DNA from 2 places in the Mesorhizobium sp. M2E.F.Ca.ET.209.01.1.1 genome. Region 2 is predicted to be linked to the other one. Evidence: predicted binding sites of a transcription regulator. Region 2 holds the regulator's gene; the other holds the start of a gene.
The links. The regulator HrcA, encoded in region 2, represses chaperone genes, less so after heat shock. The targets are predictions, from matches to a motif close to GTTAGCACTCNCNNNNNGNGAGTGCTAAC.
Positions count from the first base shown of each region.

Region 1: the regulator HrcA is predicted to act here: its motif matches at 6,196-6,224, upstream of groES (co-chaperone GroES).

Region 1 covers NZ_SADP02000016.1:113,601-122,168, reverse strand. The annotation lists gene EN852_RS26045 (acyl-CoA synthetase) at 1-933, shown strand, start outside; gene EN852_RS26040 (hypothetical protein) at 1,322-2,215, shown strand; gene EN852_RS26035 (hypothetical protein) at 2,248-3,672, opposite strand; gene EN852_RS26030 (Hsp20/alpha crystallin family protein) at 4,091-4,600, opposite strand; gene EN852_RS26025 (Hsp20 family protein) at 4,694-5,170, opposite strand; gene EN852_RS26020 (usg protein) at 5,406-5,684, opposite strand; gene EN852_RS26015 (hypothetical protein) at 5,698-6,045, opposite strand; gene groES (co-chaperone GroES) at 6,372-6,686, shown strand; gene groL (chaperonin GroEL) at 6,748-8,376, shown strand; gene EN852_RS26000 (hypothetical protein) at 8,442-8,568, shown strand, end outside.
Region 2 covers NZ_SADP02000023.1:32,563-41,130, reverse strand. The annotation lists gene EN852_RS29465 (sorbosone dehydrogenase family protein) at 1-1,261, opposite strand, end outside; gene EN852_RS29460 (hypothetical protein) at 1,381-1,581, opposite strand; gene hrcA (heat-inducible transcriptional repressor HrcA) at 1,655-2,752, opposite strand; gene rph (ribonuclease PH) at 2,924-3,640, shown strand; gene EN852_RS29440 (VOC family protein) at 3,837-4,247, shown strand; gene rdgB (RdgB/HAM1 family non-canonical purine NTP pyrophosphatase) at 4,247-4,909, shown strand; gene hemW (radical SAM family heme chaperone HemW) at 4,906-6,084, shown strand; partial or broken gene EN852_RS29425 (low molecular weight protein tyrosine phosphatase family protein) at 6,090-6,409, shown strand; gene EN852_RS29420 (hypothetical protein) at 6,621-6,809, opposite strand; gene rsmI (16S rRNA (cytidine(1402)-2'-O)-methyltransferase) at 7,023-7,913, shown strand; gene EN852_RS29410 (YraN family protein) at 7,974-8,351, shown strand.

The sequences.
Region 1 (8,568 bases), on a different contig from region 2:
GCCGATCCCGGCTGGGCCTACGGGCTCTACTACGCCATCACCGGGCCGTTGCAGCTCGGCACCGCTACCACCTTCTACGAAGGCGCCTTCAACGCCAAATCGACCTATGACATCATCGAGCGCCTCGGCGTCACCAGCCTTGCCGGCTCGCCGACGGCCTATCGCCTGCTGATGGCGGAAGGGCCCGAGGCCGCGGCTCGCATCAAAGGAAAGCTGCGCGTGGTGAGCAGCGCCGGCGAGCCGCTCAACCCGGAAGTGATCCGCTGGTTCGACGCCCATCTCGCCGCGCCGATCCACGATCATTACGGCCAGACCGAGAACGGCATGATGGTCAACAACCATCACGGGCTCAAGCATCCGGTCCGCGCCGGCTCGGCCGGCTTCGCCATGCCGGGCTACCGCATGGTGGTGCTTGACGAGGCGGGCAACGAGCTCGGCCCCAACCAGCCCGGCGTGCTCGCCGTCGATATCGCCAACTCGCCGCTGCGCTGGTTCGACGGCTACCATCAGGCGGAAACGCCGGCGATCGCCGGCGGCTATTATCGCACCGGCGACACGGTGGAGTACGAGCCGGACGGCTCGGTTTCCTTCATCGGGCGGGCCGACGACGTCATCACCTCGTCCGGCTACCGCATCGGGCCTTTCGATGTCGAAAGCGCGCTGATCGAGCACCCGGCGGTCAACGAGGCGGCGGTGGTCGGCGTGCCAGATCCGCAGCGCACCGAGATCGTCAAGGCCTTCGTGGTGCTGGCGCCCGCTTTCAAAGGCAGCGAGGCGCTCGCCGAGGAGCTCGCCCACCATGTGAAAAAGCGGCTGTCGGCGCATTCCTATCCGCGCGAGGTCGAGTTCGTCAGCGAGCTGCCGAAGACACCGAGCGGCAAGATCCAAAGGTTCCTGTTGCGCAAGGCGGAGGTCGAAAAGCGCAAGGGTTGATGAAAGAGGTCGCCGCGCCGAAGCTGCCGATCTCTCCCCTCTCATGGGGGAGATGGCCGGCAGGCCAGAGGAGGGCGCTGTCCCGCCAGCGTGGCAGTGCTTGGGTTCCTCGCCCCGCCAAAGGCGGGGAGAGGTGGCCGCGAAGCGGACGGAGAGGGGCCTTTCGTAGGGCGCTCCCCTCTCCGTCTCGGCTTTGCCGAGCCACCTCTCCCACATTCGTGGGGCGAGGAACCTTGATCCTGCAGCGCCGCGCTCCTTCGCGCCCCCTCTGCCCTGCCGGCATCTCCCCACAAGGGGGAGATCAGCAGTTCCCGCGCCGCTCTCGGCCTTCTTTTAGCCTGATCTTGTCATCAAACATGCGTGCGGCTTGGGCGAAACGGGGCACATCATGCGGCTGGTCTTGACACTTCTCCTCGCGCTGGCGGGCAGCACGGCACTCGCCGCCTCGCTGGAAGACGATTATATCGCGGCGCGCGACAAGGCGATCGCCGACATCACCGCGCAGGAAAGCGCGAACACGGCAATCGAAACCATCGATGCGCAGAACGAGAAGGCGCTGGCCGACCTGCAGCAGCGGCTCGCCGCCATTCTTGGCCCGCTTTCGGTCAAGGGTTTCCCGACGACCGGCACCAACAACATCGAAAGCCTCAACGCCTCCGACATCGGCTACGGCATGCTCGACGGGTTGCGCTATGCCCAGAGCGATGACGGCCCGAGCATCGTGGTCTCGACGCGCGGTCTGACCGAGCGCTGGCTCAAGTCCAAATCGACTGAGGCGGAAGCGGATTTCAAGCTGCCTACCGATATCGGCGCGGCGTTGAAGCTTGATAGCTTCTACACCCAGGCCATCGGCAGCGACGCCGCCTTCTCCGGCACGCTCGACTTTCCGCTGAAGAAGCCCGACGGCTCCGACATGGTGGTGGCTCGGCTCGGCGGCTGGACGCAGGATGTCGGGCCGATCTACGAGCAGCATGTCGTGGTGGCGGTCGTCAAAGCCGACCGCGTGATGATCGCCGAGGCGCCCGCCTCGCCCGCCGTGCCGAGGATCGCGGCCTGCGATTCAATCTGGGCAGCCGCGGACGCCGCCGCGCAGAAAGCCCAGCAGGCCGACGAAGGCTCGGACCAGGACAACCCGCAGGCCTCCGACCCCGCCAACGCCGCCTGGGAAAAAGGCGATGCCGACTACCGCGCCTGCATGGCTGAGCGTCTGCCCGGCGATCCGTCCTTCCCGGCGCTGCTCAAGCAGGCGCAGGACCTTGCCGACGGCATGGCGGGCAAATAGCCCGCCAAAGCATTCCGGGCGCAGCGGTTTTCTCAGCCAGCGTTCAGTCGCAAGTTGCGCCGCGGAACACGCCGCGGAGCAGGACGGGCCGTTTCCGCGATGATCCCATTGGCCTGAGGCGCGGCATCCTTGCGCGACCTTGCGTCGGTCACCCGATGCAGCCGCTCGTAGGGCAGCAATTCCCGGATGCGGGCGTTGAGCGCTTCGACCTCGGCGCGCAGATCCTCGCATTCCTGTTTCTGGATATCGAGCTGGATCTGCTCGGACGCCTGCTGCAGGGAGAGCTGGGAAAGATTGGTGTTAACCACCGACAGGCTTTTCTTGTCGGCTTCGCTTTCGTCCTTGAGGACGGCCAGTCTTTCCTGCGCGATCTGGCGTTCGGTCACGGCATCGTTGAGCTCAGCTTTCAGCCTGACGATCTCGGCCGAGCTTTCGCCATTGGTTGTCGTGGCCTGATCCAGGCGCGACTGCAATTCCTGGATTTCCGAGCGCAGCCCGCGCATCTCGGCTTGGGCGCGGGCCAATTCGGCCGCGTTGTCGCTTTCGGCAATACGCGCCGCCTCCGCAGTTTCGGCAAGCCTGGCCTGCGTTGCCTCCAGCGTCTTCTGCAGCCGGCTTTCTTCCTTTTCGTGGTTGCCGATCTGCGCCATCAGCTCGGCAATGTGGGCGGTTTCGCTGGCATGAGTGGCCGCGAACTCATCGAACTTGTGCCGGGCCTCAGCCTCGCGTTTTTGCGCCTGCTCCAGGTCGACCGTGAGGCCGACTTGCTTCTCGCGCAGCAGCTTGTTTTCTGCGCCGCGCCTGTCGACTTCGACAGTCTTGGCGGCCAGAGCCTTGACGATTTCGCCGAATTCCGTCTCGCGCCTGGCGCTCTCATTGCTCATCTCCACCAGCTCCAGTCGCACGGCCGCCAGCGCCGAGCGCAGCTGCTCCCGGTCCTGGACGAGGCTCGCCTCGCGCTGTTGCCAGGCCTCGGCCGCGCCGTCACGCTCACGCTGCCTGCGGGCGGCGTCGAGCAATTGCTCGGTGAGTGTCTTGTGCTCGGTGGTGAGAGCGAGGTTTGCCAGCTCCAACTCGTTGGAGCGCAACACGTCGCGATGGAAGACGTTGAGGACCTCGCGCGTCATATGATGCGCGGTGGCGATCTCCGCCAGCTTCGCCTCGATTTCCTGCAGATGGCCCTGCCCGTCCCGGAAGAGCTCGGCCACGGCTTCCAAAGCTGCGAGCCGCGTCTGCGTATGCGGCGTCAACCGCGATGAAGCTGGCTCGGGCTGCTCTTCTGGCGCCGGATTCTCGTCGCTTGCCACGAGTTCCTGGCCTGCAACGGCATCGTCTCCCGACGGCGGTTGTTCATCATCCTTCAGAACGTCCTCGAATGCTTCCGCCAGATCCGATTGAAGGTCCTGAAATTCCTTATCGACGTCCTCGGCCCGCTTGATCAGAGACTTGAAATTCATCACCACACATCCCTTACTCACGCCCCACGCGTACTTAACGAATTGCTAATCTAGCCCTTTACCTTCCTTTCGGGAAGCCTATGCAACCGAAACCGAAATTAAGGTTATCGCCGGTCGCAATCTTATGCGGAGACGCTCCCAGGTGATCGCCCAACGGCTATTAACTTATGTTAATTTCCTCTCTTCGCGCTCGCGCTTAAAGCCCGCGCCGCAACGGGAAAGACTGCGTGCTGCTTGTCATCATTCACATGACCGATGCGAAGACTTTTGCACTAAGAAATACAGCTTCCGTCGCATGAATTTCCTCTATCCTCGGCCGCGCTCGAGCGACGGCGAAGAGTTGCGCTGTGCCGGCATCTGTTCGAGGTGGTTTCGTGGATTGCGACGCGGGAGGCGCCTCGCCCCCCGCGTCGATGCATCAACTCTTGATTTCGATGCGCTTGACTTGCGACTGCGCCTTCTCGCTCTTCGGTAAGGTCACAGTCAGCACGCCATTCGTGAAGCGCGCCTCCACCTCGTCTTCCTTGACCTCGTAGCCGACCGGGATGCGGCGTTCGAAGCGGCCATAGAAACGCTCCGAGAATTGCCTATCCTTGTCATCCGTCTCTGAGCGCTTCTCGCCCCGCAGCGTCAGCACGCCGTCGTCGAACAGGACTTCGATGTCTTTCTGTTCAAGGCCGGGCACCTCGGCCGTCACCTTGATTTCCTTCTCGCCGTTGGAGATCTCGACGCTCGGCCAACCAGCGCCGAGGGCGGAGGCACCGCCAACAGACGGCCACCGGCTGTCGAAGCCGCGGAAAACATCGTCGAACAGGCGGTTCACCTCACGATGCAGCGACAGGAACGGATCGCGTTCCCCGTCGTGGAATATGCTTGGAACCTGGTTGCCGTTGCTCCGGCCCCAGGGAATCAGATCACGGACACTCATGGTTTCCTCCTTTCTGCTCGTCAGTCTGAAAGGCTTCCTCTTGCGCCGGGCCATGTGCCCGGCGCGTTGCGCGGGGGCGCTGACAGGAATACCTCAGGCCGCGTGCTTCTCGGCTTCGATCTTCTTCGTCGCGTCTTTGGGCGTCGCCTTGTCGGCTGCGATCTCGATCCGGCGCGGTTTCATCTCTTCCGGAATTTCACGCTTCAGATCGATCGTCAGCAGGCCATTCACCAGGCTGGCGCCGACGACCTTGACGTGGTCGGCAAGCTCGAAACGGCGCTGGAATGCGCGGCCGGCGATGCCTCTATGCAGGTACTCACCCTTGTCCTCGCCGGCTTTCTGGCCCGAGACCATGAGCATGTTCTGCTCCTGGGTAATGGCCAGTTCGTCCTGCGCGAAGCCGGCCACCGCCATGCTGATGCGGTAGTCATCTTCCGCCGTCTTGGCGATGTCGTAGGGTGGCCAATTGTCGACGGTTTCGATCCGGCTCGCCGTTTCGAGCGCGTTCAACATTCGATCGAAACCGATGCTCGACCGGAACAGGGGACTGAAGTCAAAGTTGGTTCTCATAGCTACATCCTCCATTGAGCAACATAGATACGAGGAGCGCCAAGGAAGCGGCGCTCCTTGACCTTGCCGGTCTCTCAAGACCCGGCAAAACCCATCTGGGAATTCAACGCCGGAACGTCAAGGCCCCGCCTCGAATTCCCCTTCAAAGTCTTGAAAAGTCACGCTTTTCGTCTGCATGCAGGAGGGCAAATGATGAAATGAAGGCGGCCGCACAATACGACCGCCTTGCTGATCCTCATTGGATCGCGATGACCCCGTCGACGGCTCGCCATTCGGATGGCCTGATCAGCCGATGGTGGGCGACCCGGACAGAATGCAAGGCGCCCGCCAGCTCGCGTTGCCAAAAGCCCAGAAAGCCCCTCAGCGCGGGGAAATCCGGGGCGAGATCATAATCCTGCCAGACGTAGAGCTGGAGCAGGCTGGGATGGTCGGGCAGATGATAATGGATCTCGGCAGTGGTCAAGCCATAGCCTTTCATCTGCAAGCGGAATTCCCTGCTGACCGCGTTCGCCATCGCCTTCTACGCCTCACGCGCTCAGCCGGTCGACCAGCTGCCGGTGATCGTCATCGGCAGGGCCGCTGGGCGGCGGGGCGAGCGCATCAAGCCGGCGCAGCGCATCCATCATGTCGTCGAAGGACACCGGCTGCCCGGTGCCCGGGGGCTGGCGCAGCGCCGGCATCGATTCCACGGCGCAGGCGTCGGATGCCCAGGATGAAAGGATCGCCCGCTTTTCCCATGTGTCGAGCGAGCCGTCCTCCAGCACATCCCGCGGCTGCTGAAAATGGCTGGCCGGCGACAGCAGCCGGTCGAGCGAGAGGTCTGATATTTCGGGAGCTAGGGAAGGAATGATCGGCGAAAGCTTCTGTCGGTCCATTTCTGTCCTCCGTCTCCAAAAACTCCTTGTTTCGGGTTCAATTTCTCAGCGGACCCGGCGCTGCCGGGCGCCGATAATCTTGTTCAGCCCAATCGCGAATTCAAGCCTTTCCTTTGTCGCGCGAGCGGATTTATCGCATGTTTTCAGAACGCTAGCACTCGGCGGTCGAGAGTGCCAAAAAATTTTCGACGCCCCCTTGAAAGTACAAGAAGGCAAAATTAGTTCGACATGCGCGCGACGCCGAAAGGGTCGCCAGCCCCGCTCCGGTCCTGCCGGTCCGGAGCGGAGGGACCTCTCGCAATCTGTTTGTCCTGAAGGAGAACGATATGACGTTCCGTCCATTGCATGACCGTGTGCTCGTCCGCCGCATCCAGGCCGAAGAAAAGACGGCCGGAGGCATCATCATCCCCGACACTGCCAAGGAAAAGCCCCAGGAAGGCGAAGTCATCGCCGTCGGCCCGGGCGCCCGCGACGAGAGCGGCAAGCTCGTGCCCCTCGACGTGAAGGTCGGCGACCGGATCCTGTTCGGCAAGTGGTCAGGTACCGAGATCAAGCTCAACGGCGAGGATCTGCTCATCATGAAGGAAAGCGATGTGATGGGCGTGATCGAGCAGTCCGCGACGCTGAAGAAAGCCGCCTGACCGGGGCTTTGACCGAACCGCAACCCAGTCAATGAAAACTGCCTAAACAAGGAGTGATCCTATGGCTGCCAAGGAAGTCAAATTCCATTCCGACGCCCGCGAGCGCATGCTGCGCGGCGTCAACATCCTCGCCGACGCGGTGAAGGTGACGCTTGGCCCGAAAGGCCGCAACGTGGTCATCGACAAGTCGTTCGGCGCCCCGCGCATCACCAAGGACGGCGTCACCGTCGCCAAGGAGATCGAGCTCGAGGACAAGTTCGAGAACATGGGCGCCCAGATGGTGCGCGAGGTTGCCTCGAAAACCAGCGACATCGCCGGCGACGGCACCACGACCGCAACCGTTCTCGCCCAGGCCATCGTCAAGGAAGGGGCCAAGGCGGTTGCCTCAGGCATGAATCCCATGGATCTGAAACGCGGCATCGACAAAGCCGTCGAGGCTCTCGTCCAGGAGTTGAAGACCAACGCCCGCAAGGTGACCAGGAATGACGAGATCGCCCAGGTCGGCACGATTTCGGCCAATGGCGATGCCGAGATCGGCCGCTTCCTGGCCGAAGCGATGCAGAAGGTCGGTAACGAAGGCGTCATCACGGTCGAGGAAGCAAAGACCGCCGAGACCGAGCTGGAGGTGGTCGAAGGCATGCAGTTCGATCGCGGCTATCTCTCGCCTTACTTCGTCACCAACCAGGACAAGATGCGCGTCGAACTCGACGAGCCCTATGTGCTGATCCACGAGAAGAAGCTCGGCAACCTGCAGGCGCTGCTTCCCGTGCTCGAGGCTGTGGTCCAGTCCGGCAAGCCCCTGCTGATCATCGCCGAGGATGTCGAGGGCGAGGCGCTGGCGACGCTGGTGGTCAACAAGCTGCGCGGCGGGCTGAAGGTCGCCGCCGTCAAGGCTCCGGGCTTCGGCGATCGCCGTAAGGCCATGCTGGAAGACATCGCCATCCTGACCGGCGGCACCGCTATCAGCGAGGACCTCGGCATCAAGCTGGAGAACGTCACGCTGGAGATGCTTGGCCGAGCCAAGAAGGTTGTGGTCGAAAAAGAGAACACCACCATTGTCGACGGCGCAGGCAAGAAAGAGGAGATCCAGGGCCGTGTCACGCAGATCAAGGCGCAGATTGAGGAGACTACCTCCGACTATGATCGCGAGAAGCTGCAGGAGCGGCTGGCCAAGCTCGCCGGCGGCGTCGCGGTGATCCGCGTCGGCGGTTCAACCGAGGTCGAGGTCAAGGAACGCAAGGACCGCGTCGACGATGCCATGCACGCGACCCGCGCTGCGGTCGAGGAAGGCGTCTTGCCAGGTGGCGGCGTGGCCCTGCTGCGGGCCGCCAAGGCACTGGACAGCTTGCAGGCCGAGAATGAGGACCAGAAGCACGGTATCGAGATCGTGCGGCGCGCAATCGAGGCGCCGGTGCGGCAGATCGCCGAGAACGCCGGTGCCGAAGGCTCGATCATCGTCGGCAAGCTGCGCGAGAAACCGGAATTCGGTTACGGCTGGAATGCACAGACTAATGCCTTCGGCGACCTCTACAAGGAAGGCGTTATCGATCCGGTGAAGGTGGTACGGACCGCGCTCCAGGACGCCGCATCGGTTGCCGGCCTGCTGGTAACAACGGAAGCGATGGTGGCCGAAAAGCCGAAGAAGGAAGCCGCCCCGGCCATGCCGGCCGGCGCCGGCATGGACTTCTGAGACGCTGACGTGAGCCCGCTCCCGGCTACGGGAGCGGGCATTCACCAGGACGATGGGAGGCCGTCATGAACATGATGAGCGCAGATGGCTCGATTCCCACGCCGACGCATCCGGCAAGCGAATTCCTCGCCTATGAAGCCGAATGCCGGAGCGCGCTGAAGCCGCTGCTGGCAGGCCTGCTCGACGCGGCCG
Region 2 (8,568 bases):
AGAGCGCGTCGTCGGCAATGACGAAGCCGGTGGCGAAATCGTCATACTCACCGGTCGGCTTGCCGTCCTTGAACCTCAGCCGCACCACCTTGTAGCCGGTGCGGACATTGCGGTTCCAGGAGCCGTGCAGAGTGACGAAGGCGTCGCCCCTATATTCAGCAGGAAAACCGTAATCGGCCGGAAAGTTGCCGCCGTCGTAAAAGGCGATGTTGAGCGGCGCCGAATGCGCCTGGATCAGCACGTCCGGAACCGTGACCTTGCCGGCGAGGTCCGGGCGCGCGCCCTCGTGGCGCGGGTCCTCATTGTCGCCGATGTAGTACCAAGGCCAGCCGTAGAAGGCGCCTTCCTTGACGGCGGTCGCGTATTCGAAGGGGACGTTGTCGCCTAGCTCGTCGCGCTCGTTGACGACGCACCAGAGCGCGCCTGTCGCCGGCTGCACGGTCATGCCGGAGCAGTTGCGCAGGCCGGTGGCGACGGTCCTGCGGTTGCTGCCGTCGGGGTCGAAGGCGAGCACATCGGCGCGGCCCTCTTCCGCGCCCCAGGCAGCGCCCAGCGGCTGCGATTTCGCCCACGCCTCGACGCCGCCTTTCGGCTTCGCGCCCATATCCTCGGCGATGTTGGAGCCGGAGCCGACCGACAGATAGAGCGTCTTGCCGTCGGGCGAGAAAGCGATGTCGCGCGTCCAATGGTGGCTGGCGGGGACCTTGGCTACGATGGTCTCCGGCTTGGCGGACGCTTCCAGGTCGCCCTCGCGATAGGGGAAGCGCACCACGCTGTTGCTGTTGGCGACATAGACCCATTGCGGCTTGTCGCCCGGGGGATAGAAGGCGATGCCGTAGGGTCGCGTCAGGCCCTTGGCGAAGATCGACGTCTCAGCGGGCTTGGCGCTGCCTTGCGCCAGGCGATAGACGCGGACCTCGTTCGCCCGGCTGTCGGCGACGAAGAGGTCGCCGTTCGGCGCCACGCGCACCACGCGGGGACTGTCGATGCCCGATGCGACCAGCTCGGCGGAGAAGCCCGGCGGAAGTTTCGGCCTGGCCCCCTCGGGACGATCGGTGACGCCGCCGCCATTCGAGGCGGACTCCGCCACATCGGGCTTCGGCATATCCTGAGGCTTCAGCAGCCGGCGCACGCCAGGACGGTCGGCCTTCCAGTCGCCGAAGGCCTTTTCGCCGCTGAGCAAGGGTTGATCGGCCTGCTGCGCAAAGGCACCGGTGGCAAAAACCAGCGCGAGGCCCGCAAGCTCGACGATCCGCGTCATGCTGTATCTCCGTCGTCTGCCAATGCGCCTATCGATCGGCGCCTGCCGACGGAGATATCGGGCACAGGGTCTAAAAGAGAAGCAGGCGCACGTTGATTTGACGACGAAGCGCCAGGAGTTCAGCTCTCGTCTTCGGCATCCAGGTCGTCGTCGAGGCGCTTTTCCAGCTCGACGAGGTCTGCCGGCAAGGGCAGGCCCATGGCGCGGAGCTCCCGCAATTTCTCGCGCAGCTGCTCCTGGATCTCGCGATCGTCCTCGGGCTGGTTGATCATTTCCTGAAGCAGGAGGTCGATCTGGGCCTTGATTGCTTCCAGCGCCATTTTTTCTCCTCCGCAGCGACCTTAGGTGTATCGAGATTCAGGTCAGGCCGGCATCACCTGAATATCGATACACCTAACGGAGCATGCGCGAAATGAGCTGCGCCGTATAGTCGACCATCGGCACGATGCGCGCGTAGTTCAGCCTTGTCGGGCCGATGACGCCAAGCGCGCCGATGACACGGGCGTCCTTGTCGCGATAGGGCGCGACGACCAGCGACGAGCCGGACAGCGAAAACAGCTTGTTCTCCGAGCCGATGAAGATGCGCACGCCCGGCCCTTCCTCGGCGAGGTCGAGCAGCTGCAGCAGCCCGTCCTGCGTTTCCAGGTCCTCGAACAGATGGCGCAGCAGTTCGAGGTCGGCCTGGGCGGTGACATTTTCGAGCAGGTTGGCGCGGCCGCGCACGATGAGACGCGCCGGCAGGCCGCTTTCGGCGCCTGCCCAGACCGCCAGGCCCTTCTCGACCAGATCCTGCGACAGCGTGTCGAGGGCGGATTTGGTTTCGTCCTTTATGCGGGCGATCTCGGCGCGCGCCTCGGCAAGCGTCCGGCCCCTGATATGGGCGTTGAGGAAATTGGACGCCTCGTGCAGTTGCGACACGGTGGTGCCGGCGGGCAGGTCGACGACGCGGTTCTCGACATCGCCGTTCTGCGACACCAGCACGGCAAGCGCCTTTGTGGGCTCGAGCTGGATGAATTCGATGTGCTTCAGCGCCACCTCGTTCTTGGAGGCGAGCACGAGGCCGGCGCCGCGCGACATGCCGGACAGCATCTGGCTGGCCTCGGTCAGCATATGCTCCAGCGTCGCGCCCGAGCCGGAGGCGCGCACCTGTGCCTCGATGATGCGGCGCTCGTCGTCGGAAAGATCGCCGAGCTCCATGAAGGCGTCGACGAAGAAGCGCAGGCCCGTCTGGGTCGGGAGCCGCCCGGCGGAGATATGCGGCGCGTAGATCAGGCCCAGATGCTCGAGGTCGCTCATCACGTTGCGGATGGTGGCCGGCGACAGCGAGGAGGGCAGGATGCGCGACAGGCTGCGCGAGCCGACCGGCTCGCCGTCGCGCAGATAGGAATCGACAATCCGCCGGAAAATATCGCGCGAGCGCATGTCGAGTGACTGAAGTACCGGTGACTGAAGCCCGGGTGACTGCGACGTCGGATCGACTGGTTTGTTCATTCCGGCGAGAAACCTCCTGCCGAAAAGATATAGACTTAAGCCACCCCCGCGCAACCCGGTGCCGCGTTTGCGGTCACGGTGCCGCGTTTGCTGCCCCTTTTCCTTTGCGACTTGCCTCGCATGCGTCTACAAGCCGGCCACGATTCCGAAAACGACAAGAAAGCAGGCCGAATGCGCCCCTCCAAACGCCAAGCCGACGAAATGCGCGCCATCTCCTTCGAGCGCGGCGTGTCCAAGCATGCCGAAGGCTCTTGCCTGGTGAAGTTCGGCGACACGCATGTGCTGTGCACCGCGAGCCTTGAGGAAAAAGTGCCGGCCTGGATGCGCAACTCCGGCAAGGGCTGGGTGACCGCCGAATATGGCATGCTGCCGCGCTCGACCGGCGAGCGCATGCGGCGCGAGGCCTCCGCCGGCAAGCAGGGCGGCCGCACGCTGGAGATCCAGCGGCTGATCGGCCGGAGCCTGCGCGCCGTGGTCGACCTGCAGGCGCTGGGCGAGCAGCAGATCACCGTCGACTGCGACGTCATCCAGGCCGATGGCGGCACCCGCACCGCCTCGATCACCGGCGGCTGGGTGGCGCTCTACGACTGCCTGCGCTGGATGGAAGCGCGCCAGATGGTCAGCGTCTCCAAGGTTCTGAAGGACCATGTCGCGGCGATCTCCTGCGGCATCCATGACGGCCAGCCGGTCATCGACCTCGACTATCTCGAGGATTCCTCGGCCGGCACCGACGCCAATTTCGTCATGACCGGCAAGGGGGGCATCGTTGAGATCCAGGGCACCGCCGAGGGCGAGCCGTTTTCCGAGGAGCAGTTCGCGGCGCTGATGGGCCTGGCCAAGAAGGGCATTTCGCGGCTGGTGAGCCTGCAGCAGATGGCGGTGGCGTAGGGCGCCGCAGAGAAGAACGAATGAGGTTGGCGATCCTTCACACCCCCCTCTGGCCTGCCGGCCATCTCCCCCGCAAGGGGGGAGATCAGATATCACCTTGGGTTTCGCCAACCATCAACGTCGAGATGCCGCCTGCGGAGCTGCCAATCTCCCCCCTTGCGGGGGAGATGCCCGGCAGGGCAGAGGGGGGTGCCTCGTGATGCCCTCGGCAATTTTGGAATCAGCCCTCTACGTCACCGATCTCGCCGCCGCCGAAGCCTTCTACCGTGACATCATCGGCCTCGATCCGCTGGGCAAGGTCGAAGGCCGCCACGTCTTCTTCCGCTGCGGCGACGGCGTATTGCTTCTCTTCAACGCCGAGGCGACGAAAATCCCGCCGGCGCCGGACGCCCGGCTGAAAGTGCCGCCGCATGGCACGGCCGGCGAGGGGCATCTCTGCTTTGCGGCAACCGCCGACGAGATCGCCAAGTGGCGCGACCATCTCTCCGCCAGGAACATCGCCATCGAAAGCGATTTCGAATGGCCGCAGGGCGGGCACTCGATCTATATCCGCGACCCTTCGGGCAATTCGATCGAGTTCGCCGAGCCGAGGATCTGGGGTTTCTGATGCATTCTTTGAACGGAAAGAAGATCGTCGTCGCCAGCCATAATGCCGGCAAGCTGCGCGAATTCGCCGACCTCATGGCGCCGTTCGGCTTCGAGGCGAAATCGGCCAAGGAATACGGCCTGCCGGAGCCGGACGAGACCGGCACGACCTTCGAGGAAAACGCCTATATCAAGGCATATGCCGCGGCCAAGGCCACCGGCCTGCCGGCGCTGTCCGACGATTCCGGGCTCTGCGTCGACGCGCTCGACGGCGCGCCGGGCGTCTACACCGCCAACTGGGCGGAAAAGCCCGACGGCAGCAGGGATTTCGGCATGGCCATGCAAAAGACGGAAACGGCGCTGCAGGAGGCCGGCGCGACCGAGCCGGCGCAACGCACCGGCCGCTTCGTCGCCGTCATCTGTCTCGCCTTTCCGGACGGCGAGGCCGAGTATTACCGCGGCGAGGCGGAAGGCACGCTGGTGTGGCCGCCGCGCGGCACGCTCGGCTTCGGCTACGATCCGGTCTTCCTGCCCAATGGTTTCGACAAGACTTTCGGCGAGATGAGCGCGGAGGAGAAGCATGGTTGGAAGCCAGGCCAGGCGACGGCGCTTTCGCACCGCGCCCGCGCTTTCCAGAAATTCGCGCAGGCGCGTCTAGATTTGGCCCGGCTGGGTTCGGCATGATCGGGACCGCCCAGACGATGCAGCTCGACCGGAGCCCAGGCTTCGGCGTCTACATCCATTGGCCGTTCTGCGCGGCCAAGTGCCCTTACTGCGACTTCAACAGCCATGTCCGCCACCAGCCGGTCGACCAGGAGCGTTTTGCCCGCGCCTTCGAGACGGAGCTTGCGACCATGCGCGCCCGCACCGGGCCGCGTGAGGTGACCAGCATCTTCCTCGGCGGCGGCACACCGTCACTGATGAAGCCGGAAACGGTGGGCGCGGTGCTGGAGGCGGTGGCGAGGAACTGGACGGTGCCTGAAGGCATCGAGGTGACGCTGGAGGCCAACCCGTCCTCGGTCGAGGCCGAGCGTTTCCGCGGCTATCGCGCCGCCGGCGTCAACCGCGTCTCGCTCGGCGTGCAGGCGCTGAACGACAAGGATCTGCGCTTCCTCGGCCGGCTGCACAATGTCGAGGAGGCGCTGCACGCCATCGGGCTCGCCCGCGAAATCTTCCCCCGCCTCTCCTTCGACCTGATCTATGCGCGGCCCGGCCAGACGCCGGAAGCATGGGGCGCGGAGCTGGAACAGGCGATCGGCTATGCCGTCGACCATCTGTCGCTCTACCAGCTCACCATCGAGGAGGGCACGCCCTTCCACGCGCTTTACGCGGCGAAGAAATTCACCCTGCCCGACAACGACCATGCCGCCGACCTCTATGCGCTGACACAGGAGGTGACGGCGGCGCATGGGCTGCCGGCCTATGAGATTTCCAACCACGCCCAGCCGGGCGCCGAGAGCCGGCATAATCTCACCTACTGGCGCTATGGCGAATATGTCGGCGTCGGGCCGGGCGCGCATGGCCGCTTCGTCGAGAACGGAAGGCGCACGGTGACGATAGCCGAAAGGATGCCGGAGACCTGGGCCAATCTGGTCGAGGCCAAGGGGCACGGCGTCACCGGGGGCGAGATCCTGACCCGCGCCGAAGAGGCCGACGAATTCCTGCTGATGGGCCTGCGGCTCGCCGAAGGCATCGACCTGCAGCGCTACGAGGCGCTGTCAGGGCGCGGCCTTTCCAGCGCGCGGCTCTCGGTGCTGCAGGGGGAGGGGCTGGTGGCGCCGGTCGGCAATGCAAGGCTGCGCGCCACGACCGCCGGCATGATCGTGCTCGATGCGGTGGTGGCGGATTTGGCGCGGTAACCTCTTTGAAGAACGTCCTCTTCGTCTGCAGCCAGAACCGGTTACGCAGCCCGACCGCCGAGCAGGTGTTTTCCACGCGCCGCGACATAGAGGTGGAATCGGCCGGCACCAATCACGACGCCGACAACCCGCTGACGCATGAGCTGGTCGCCTGGGCGGACATCATCTTCGTGATGGAAAAGGCGCACCGCGCCAAGCTGCAGAAGAAGTTCCGGGCGAGCCTGAAAGGCGCCAGGGTGATCTGCCTCGATATCCGGACGACTACGACTTCATGGACCCGGAGCTGGTGGGGCTGCTGGAGGTGAGGGTTGGCAGATACCTCTGAAGATGCGGCGCTCTCCAGCGCGTTCGTCATTCTCGGGCTTGACCCGAGAATCCATGCCGTGACCTATGCGAAGGGTGCTGCGGTCCAGAATTCTGCACCGTTGGTGGCGCTTCGATGTAACGGCATGGATTCCAGGGTCTGCGCGCGTCGCTTCGCTCCTTGCTCCGCCCTGGAATGACGAAGCGCGAGATGGCGAAGGTTGCTGGTTGTTCTAAGCGTCGTGCTTCTGGCGATGCTTGCCGCGGTGCTTCTCGCCATGCGCCTCACCATCGCGGACCGGCTTCTGGTCGGCCTTGTCGCGGCGTGCGCCGCTCTGGGCGGCGATGGGGTGTGGGGGAATGCCCTCGCGGGCGGTCTTGCTTTCAAGTCGGCTGATGAAGATGTCGAAGCGATTGGGCATCGTCCGGTCCTGCCTCCTCCCGGGGAATCAGGGGTTAAATTCGCCGTTGCCGGTTTCGTTCCGCACTGTGGCAAAGGCATGGCGATTTCCTTGGCCCAACCTCACGTTTTGCAACAGGCCGTCAGCCATGCCAAAGAGACTTTGTTCTTTCGCAATTCCGGACGGAAAACCGCTACGCACTTTTCCTGGAATTGCTTGGACGGAGGGTTATTCTTGACCGGCGACAAACACAGCTACCTGATCGGGCAGACCGAGATCGCGGCGCGGCCGCTCACGCCGGCGCTCTATCTGGTGGCGACGCCGATCGGCAATCTCGCCGACATCACGCTGCGTGCGCTGGAGACGCTGGCCGCCGCCGACATCGTCGCCTGCGAGGACACGCGCGTATCGCGCGTGCTGCTCGAACGCTACGGCATCCGCCGCCGCACCACCGCCTATCACGAGCACAACGCGAAAGAGGCCGGGCCGAAGCTGATCGAGGCGCTGGCGGCCGGGCAGAGCGTGGCCCTGATCTCCGACGCCGGCACGCCGCTGGTCTCCGATCCCGGCTACCGGCTGGTCGGCGAGGCGCTGGAGCAGGGTATCCGCGTCGTGCCGATCCCCGGGCCTTCTGCGGCTCTCGCCGCGCTGACGGCATCCGGCCTGCCATCCGATGCTTTCCTGTTCGCCGGGTTCTTGCCGGTCAAAGCAGGGCAGCGGCTGACAAAGCTTGAAATTTTCAAGCAGGTGCCGGCGACGCTGATCTTCTTCGAATCGCCGCGCCGACTGGCCGAGACGCTCGGCGCCATGGTCGAAGCACTGGGCGGCAGCCGCCAGGCCGCGATCGGCCGCGAGCTGACCAAGGCCTTCGAGGAGATGCGCACCGGAACGCTGGCCGAACTGGCCGATCACTATGCGGCGGCCGACACGCCGAAGGGCGAAATCGTGATCTGTGTCGGCCCGCCCGAGGCGGCGGAGGACCAGCCGGCCGACATTGACCGGCTGCTGTTGTCGCTCGCGGCCGAAATGCCGGCCTCGAAGGCGGCATCGGAAGCGGCGAAGATGACCGGCGGCCAGAAACAGGCGCTTTACCGGCGGCTCTTGGAGCTCAGGGACGGACCATGATCCCAAAAAGTGGAAGCCGGTTTTTGGATAGGATCATGGTCGAGCAAAAAGGAGCCGACGGTGGCTGAGCGCACCGTTGGCCATCGCCGCAAAGCCTATCGGCGCGGCCATCGCGGCGAGTGGCTGGCGGCGCTAGCGCTAATGCTGAAGGGTTATCGCATCCTCGCCCGCCGCCATCGCACGAAACTCGGCGAGATCGACCTGATCGCCCGCCGCGGCGACCTGGTGCTGTTCGTCGAGGTCAAGGCGCGGCGCACGCTGATCGAGGCGATGGAAGCGATCGGCCATGAATCCGAGCGCCGCATCGAGGGCGCGGCGGATATCTGGCTGTCGCGCCAGCCGGATTACGGGCGGCTTTCGATGCGTTTCGACATGGTCGCGGTGCTGCCCTGGCGCTGGCCGGTGCATGTCGAGAACGCATTTTATGGAAGGAATTGAGTGCCTGCTCAACGTCGATAGCTGGCGGGACAGCGCCCCCCTCTGGCCTGCCGGCCATCTCCCCCACGAGGGGGGAGATCAGATGTTGCTCTCGCTTTCGCCAATCACCAACGTTGCAAGAAGAATGCCGACGGCAAAACTGCCAATCTTCCTCCGAGTGGGGGAGATGCCCGGCAGGGCAGAGGGGGGCGCGAAGGAACTCAACGAATGTTGCGGG